One region of the Zafaria sp. Z1313 genome, then DNA from elsewhere that is predicted to be linked to it. Evidence: predicted binding sites of a transcription regulator. Region 1 holds the regulator's gene; the other holds the start of a gene.
What was found. The regulator Rex, encoded in region 1, represses fermentation and respiration genes when NADH is low (regulators of the CRP and FNR family bind a similar motif). The targets are predictions, from matches to a motif close to CTTGTGAANNNNTTCACAAG.
Positions count from the first base shown of each region.

Region 2: a site for Rex is predicted at 1,896-1,915, ahead of ACQ3I4_RS13860 (queuosine precursor transporter). Genes of this name have one in related genera too.

Region 1 is NZ_JBNWUK010000003.1:124,944-128,336, reverse strand. It holds gene ACQ3I4_RS05355 (YceI family protein) at 1-129, shown strand, start outside; gene ACQ3I4_RS05350 (hypothetical protein) at 238-1,098, shown strand; gene ACQ3I4_RS05345 (redox-sensing transcriptional repressor Rex) at 1,201-1,845, opposite strand; gene ACQ3I4_RS05340 (glutaredoxin family protein) at 1,842-2,096, opposite strand; gene ACQ3I4_RS05335 (HAD family hydrolase) at 2,180-2,992, shown strand; gene ACQ3I4_RS05330 (30S ribosomal protein bS22) at 3,144-3,242, opposite strand; gene ACQ3I4_RS05325 (helix-turn-helix domain-containing protein) at 3,371-3,393, opposite strand, start outside.
Region 2 is NZ_JBNWUK010000018.1:38,400-41,792, reverse strand. It holds gene ACQ3I4_RS13875 (hydroxymethylpyrimidine/phosphomethylpyrimidine kinase) at 1-554, opposite strand, end outside; gene ACQ3I4_RS13870 (hypothetical protein) at 588-1,142, opposite strand; gene ACQ3I4_RS13865 (TetR/AcrR family transcriptional regulator) at 1,162-1,854, opposite strand; gene ACQ3I4_RS13860 (queuosine precursor transporter) at 2,045-2,749, shown strand; gene ACQ3I4_RS13855 (DUF4126 domain-containing protein) at 2,900-3,393, shown strand, end outside.

The sequences.
Region 1 (3,393 bases):
TCCGCCGAGACCGTCATCTCCCGGAAGGACTTCGGCCTGACGTGGAACGCGGCCCTCGAGGCCGGCGGGGTCCTCGTCGGGGACAAGGTGACGATCGTCCTCGACGTCGCCTTCATCCGCTCCGGATAGCGGCACCACTGGCGCAATCATCCTCCACATCATCCTTGGTGATGATGCCCCCCGGCCGGGCCCGGCGGCTACTGTGGGATTCAGAACCACCAACGCCCAGGAGGAATCATGAGCACTCCCGAGAACAACCCCGAGGTCCCCGAGCCCCCGCGCTACGGGCAGCGCCTTCCGCAGCCCGGCCAGGACGGATCCGGCCAGGGGGCCGGACAACAGGGGCAGCAGCCCGCGCAGCAGCCGGGCCAGCCGCAGCAGGGCGGCGCCGCCGGCTCGTACCCCCCGGCTCCCCCGCAGTCCTACGGCCAGCCGGGGCAGCCCCCGGCCGCACAGCCCGGCCAGTACGGCCAGCCCGGCGCCTACGGACAGGCCGGACAGCAGGGACAGTCGGGGCCCTACGGACAGCCTGGCCAGGGCGCACCGTACGGGCAGCCGGGCCAGCAGTCCTACGGCTACCAGCAGCCGATGCCCGGGAGCGCCGGTTTCGGCGCGCCCGCCGGCCCGCTCGAGCGGCCGAAGGAACTGAACATCTCCTTCTGGCTCGTCCTCGCCGCCGGCGCGCTGACCCTCGTGTCCGGACTCGTCCTGCTGCTGATGCCCTCCTCCGCCCTCGAGACCGCCATCCAGGACGCCTTGACGATGCAGGGCTCCGCGACCCAGGACGAGCTCGCGGCGGCCGGCGTCGACGCGGCCGCCCTGGCCTCCATGACCCGGACGGTCGGCTTCGTGGTCATGCTCATCGGTTCGGGCATCTACGCCCTGCTGGCGTTCTTCATCCGCAAGGGCAGCAACGGCGCCCGCATCACGGCCACGATCCTCGCCGGACTGTCCGTGATCGGCCTCTTCGGCGCCGACGTGCTGACGCTCGTGGTCATCCTGGTCGGCATCGCGGGCGTCGTGTTCGCGTGGCTCAAGCCCTCGAGCAACTACATCGCGGCCAAGAAGGCCGCGAAGCACCAGGGCTTCGGCGCCTGACGCCGGGGCACCGACCCCGCCGGCCGAAGCGCCGGCCAATCACCGACAAGGCGGCCGGACGGAGTAATCCGTCCGGCCGCCTTGGCGTTCGGGATCCACAGGCTAGAGGTGGCTGCCCGGCGTCGTCGCGTAGTAGGCCAGGAGCTGCAGCTCGCGGGCCATGTCCACCTTGCGCAGGACGACGTCCGGCGGAACCTGGAGGACGACGGGGGCGAAGTTGAGGATGTTGCGCACGCCGGCGGCGACGAGCCGGTCGCACAGCTCCTGCGCGGCCGCCGCGGGCACGGCCAGGACCGCCATGTTGATGCCCTCGGCCAGCACGGCGTCCTCGAGGCCCGCCGCGTCGGCGACCACGAGGTCGGCGTAACGCCGCCCCACGAGGGAGGCATCGGCGTCGTACAGCCCCACCAGACGGAAGCCGTTCTCGCGGAACCCCGCGTACCCGGCCAGCGCGCGGCCCAGGTTGCCGGCGCCGACGATCCCCACGCGCCAGTCGTTGTTGAGCCCGAGGGTCGTCGCGATGGAACCGGCCAGCTGCATCACGCCATAGCCCACGCCCCGCCGGCCGAAGCTGCCGAGCATCGACAGGTCCTTGCGCAGGATCGCCGGGTTGACGCCCGCGGCATCGGCCAGGACCTCCGAGGACACCGTCTCGAGCCCGGCGGCGCCGAGGCGCTCGAGCACGCGCCGGTAGAGCGTCAGGCGTTCCAGCGTCGCCTCGGGAAGCGTCTTCTCCGCCGGCCTCATGCGCCCAGGAGCCCCGCGAGCCGCGCGGGGTCGATGACCCAGAAGTCGCGCTGCACGCCGTCGATCATCAGCACCGGGACCTCCTCGCCGAAGCGGTGCCGCAGCTCCGGGTCGTCGTCGATCCCCCGTTCCGTCCAGGGCACGCCCAGGCGGCCGCACACCTCGTCGAGGGTGGCACGGGCCGCGGCGCACAAGTGGCAGCCCTCGCGGGTCAGCAATTCGACGACGGGCGCCTCGGCACGTGCTTCCATGCCGACTAATCTACCGGCGGACCGGCCGCGCACGGGCACGGACGGCGCCCGGCCCGCTGTGGCGCGTGCCATAGACTGGGGCCATGCCACAGCCGCCCGCCGGCCGCACCGTGCCCTCGCCCGTGCGCCCGATGACAGGAGCAGAGGCCGCCTTCTTCGACGTCGACAACACGATGATGCGCGGCGCGAGCCTGTTCGCCGTCGCCCGGAAGATGTATGCGCGCAAGGCCTTCAGCCTCCGCCACGCGGCCTCCTTCGGCCTCAAGGCCCTCTGGTACGCGGTGCGCGGGGAGCACGTCGGCGACATCCACGCCGTGCGGGACCAGGCGCTCGCCCTCGCCGCGGGGGTCCTCGTCGACGACTTGTCGAGCCTGGGCGACGAGGTCTACGACGAGTTCATCGCCTCCAAGATCTGGCCCGGAACGCGGGCCCTCGCGGACCAGCACCTGCGCGCCGGGCGTCGCGTCTGGCTCGTGACGGCCACGCCGCTCGAGGTCGCCACCGTGATCGCGGACCGGCTCGGGCTCTCCGGGGCGCTCGGCACGCAGGTGGAGCACACCGACGGCGTCTACACCGGCCGGCTCGTGGGAGAGATCCTGCACGGCCCCGCGAAGGCCGTCGCCGTCGCCCGGCTCGCCGAGGAAGAGGGGCTCGACCTGGCGCAGTGCTGGGCCTACAGCGACTCGTCCAACGACCTTCCGCTCCTGGAGGCCGTGGGGCATCCCGTGGCGATCAACCCGGACGCCAAGCTGCGCCGCCACGCCGTGCGCAACAACTGGCCCGTCTACGACTTCAGGACCGGCCGCCGCGCCGCGACGTGGACGCTCAAGGCGGCGACCGTGTCCGGGGCCGTCTACGGACTCTGGCGCGGTCTGGGGCGGGTCCGCGGCCGCTGATCCGAGACCCCGCCGGGCGCTGGCCCGGGGGCGTCCCCGGGGCGGTCCGGCACCTGCCGTGATCGCACGTCGGGGAGAACGACGGCGGGGCCGCACCCTCGAGAGATGCGGCCCCGCCGTCGTCATCACCTGCCGCGTCGGCGGCCGGCGCCTACTTCTTGTTGCGGCGCTGGTGGCGGGTCTTGCGAAGCAGCTTGCGGTGCTTCTTCTTGGCCATACGCTTGCGGCGCTTCTTGATCACAGAGCCCATTGGTTCCTCACAAACTTCAGATTCGGTGGTTGCGTTCCCGCCGCAGACGGTCGGACTGCAACCAACACGGACGTTAAACGTTCCTTAACAGGTTACCTGCTCCGCGCGGCGGCCCTGACCACTTCCGGTCAGGCGGTCTCGGAGGCCCCGT
Region 2 (3,393 bases), on a different contig from region 1:
GCCAGGACGGCGGCGCCGCTGGCCTCGTGGATGATCCGGGCCGCCTCGGCGAGGTCCTCCACGGAGCGGATCGTGCGGCCGGAGAGCGACTCCGCCTCGAAGTGGTTCGGGGTGATGAACGTGGCCCGCGGCAGCAGCGTGGACTTGAGGGCCTGGTCGGTGTCCAGGGCGTGGCCGGGTTCCTGGCCCTTGCAGATCAGCACCGGGTCGAGGACGACGTTGCGCCACTCCTGGCTGTCCAGCGCCGCGGCGACGGCCTCGATGGTGGCCGGGCTGCCCATCATCCCGAGCTTGACCGTATCCAGCTGGCCCACGTAGCACGCCTGTACGGCCTCGAGCTGCTCGGCGATGACGCGGGGCTCGACGGCGGTGAAGCGGTGGTTCCAGTTCTCCTTCGGGTCGAAGGAGACGATGCAGGTCAGGGCCGTGATGCCGTACACGCCGAGCGCCTGAAACGTCTTGAGGTCGGCCTGCGCGCCCGCCCCGCCGGTGGCCTCCGAGCCGGCGATGGTCAGGGTGATGGCTGGGGCGGGAGCGAGATCGGTCGAGGTCATGGCGTCCAGTCTAGGCAGGGGATGCGGCGCCGGTCATGGTCGGGCGGCACTGCCGTCCTGCGCCGGGTTGTGCACGTGGACATCGCGCCACACGGCGGCCCGTCCGACTGCGGCGCTTGCTGCCCCGAGTGCGAGGAGCGGAAGTGAGTCCCTGATGTCCAGGCCGAACACGGTGGCGCACAAGGCCGCTGCAGCGGCTCCGGCGAGGAAGAACACGGTGACGTGGACGAGCTGGCTGCGGACGGGCCGCAGGAGGACGCCCAAGACCAGTCCGAGAGGGAAGCCGAAGACCGCGCACGCAACGAGGGCGATGAGGCAGATCCAGGCGAAGCCCGTGGCCAACGTCAGCCAGCCTTCGAGACCGTTCCCGGCGCCGCCGACTGCCGTGCCGCCGAGGAATACCAGGGCCGCCAGGACCAGGCACGCCCAGGTGGCGGCGAGGCCCTTGAGCAATGCGCCCGCTGTGAACGTCACGCGGTGGTGGTCCGGATGGTGGTCGTAGCGCCGGTGCAGGGCGTCGCCCGAGGCCGAGACCTGATCGCCGGCCCGATGCGGATCCGGATGGTTGCCGGTGGGGTTCGAAGCCATGACGCGAGGTTATCGCGGTTCACCGACGATATGGCGTCCGATCGCCGTCCGCGGCGGAGCGCACGAGCCCGATCACGTCGTCGAGAATCGCGCGCACCACCGGCAGGCGGGAGAGCACGGACAGGCGGGCCAGGAGCGGCGCCGCGTTGCGCACGAGGCGCCGCGTCCGTTCCCGGCCCGGCGAGGCGTCGTAGGCCCAGAACAGGAGGATCCCGCGCTGGACCAGCCACAGCAGTTCCGGCAGGTCGTTGCGGATCGCGAGCGGAGGCTGCGGCCGGGCCGTGGTCACGGCCTGCCGCCAGAGGCCGAACTCCTTGGCCCGGTTCACCGCCGCGACGTCCGCATCGGCGGCCTCCGGTCCAGCCCCGCCGCTGAAGGCCGCGCGGAGGAAGGCCGGCCCGAAGCCCTGGAACGGCTCGAGGGCGTCGAGGGCCGTGTCCATGACCGCGCGGATGTTGCCCTCGAGCGTGTTGCCGACGAGCAGGCGCGGCCAGGCGAGGTTCCGGTGCGCCTCCCGCGTCGCCCGGTACAGCTCCCCGGCGAGCTGCTCCTTGGACTCGAAGTAGTAGTAGGCGCTCCCCAGCGACATCCCCGATTCGGCGGCGATCGAGCGCAAAGTGGTCTTCTCGTAGCCGTGGATCGCGAAGAGCTTGGCGGAGGCATTGACCAGTTTCTGCCGCGTGTGCGCGGCCTTGGGACTCGAAGGGGCCATGTTCTGCCTTGCCGTTGCTGGGATCCAGGCCAGTCTACCGCTTTTTGAACATGTTCAAAAAATTGAGGCAAAATGACCTGCCGCCACGGCCCGTGGGAGAATCGGGGGTCAAGTGCTAATACAGCGGGCGGCCGCACCGGGGAACCGGGCGCCGCCTGGCGAACCACTTCCACGATTGGGAACCCCTCACATGGCCGCGAACACCGCCACCCCCTCGCCCGTCCGCGCCGCCTTCGCGGCGGCCGGAAGCCCCTACTTCTCCACCGCGCTGGCCCTCATGGCCGTCGTCGTGGTCCTGTCCAACATCGGCGCCACCAAGGGCGTCACCTTCGGCCCGATCGTCACGGACGGCGGCTTCTTCCTCTTCCCGCTCGCCTACATCCTCGGCGACGTCATCAGCGAGGTCTACGGCTTCAAGGCCGCCCGCCGCGCCATCATCACGACCTTCGCCCTGTCCTTCTTCACGAGCTTCTGCTTCTGGATCCTGATCCACCTGCCCGCCGCCGACTGGTACGAGGGCCAGGAGGCGCTCGCCGCCACGCTCGGACCCGTGTGGCAGATCGTCGCGGCCTCGCTCCTGGGCTTCGCCGCCGGACAGACGCTCAACTCCTGGGTGCTCGTGAAGATGAAGGAGCGCTTCGGCGAGAAGCGCCTCGTGATCCGCCTGCTCGGCTCCACCGGTGTCGGCGAGTTCGCCGACACGCTGATCTTCTGCTCCATCGCCGCCGGCGTCATCGGCATCAGCGACACCGCGACCTTCATCAACTACGTCGTCGTCGGCTTCCTCTACAAGACCGCGGTCGAGGTGCTGTTCGTCCCCGTCACCACCACCGTCATCGCCTGGTTCAAACGCCGCGAACCCAGCTACGGGGAAACGGCGCCCTCGGCGGCCTGACCGCCACGCCCGTCGCCCTCGGACGAGGCGCCGGGACCCCACCCGTCCGGGCGAGGCCCCGCCCGCCCGGACCGGCGCGCCCGGGCGCGGACCCGGCGTCGTCCTCCCCGGCCCTACTGCACCGTCCCCGCCCGGCCTTACCCTGAGGGTATGGAATTCCTCACCGCGATGGGACTGAGCTCGGCGGCGGGGCTCAACGCCTACATCCCGATGCTGGCGCTCGGCCTCATGGACCGCTTCACGGGGCTCGTGGCCCTGCCCGCGGAATGGGCCTGGCTGTCCAACGACTGGATGCTCGCGCTCCTCGGCGTCCTCCTGCTGCTCGAAATCGTGGCGGACAAGATCCCCATCGTGGACAGCATCAACGACTGGGTCCAGACCGTCGTCCGCCCCGCCTCGGGCGGGATCGTGTTCGCTTCCGGGCTCGGCGCCGAGACGGTCACCGTCTCCGACCCGGACTCGTTCTTCGCCGGGGACCAGTGGATCCCCGTCGCGCTCGGCGTGGGGATCGCGCTGGCGGTGCACCTCGTGAAGATGGTGTCCCGGCCCGTGCTGAACGCCGGAACCGTCGGGACCGCCGCCCCCGTCGTCAGCACCGCCGAGGACGGGGCCGCCGTGGGGCTCGCCGCCGCCGCGATCTTCCT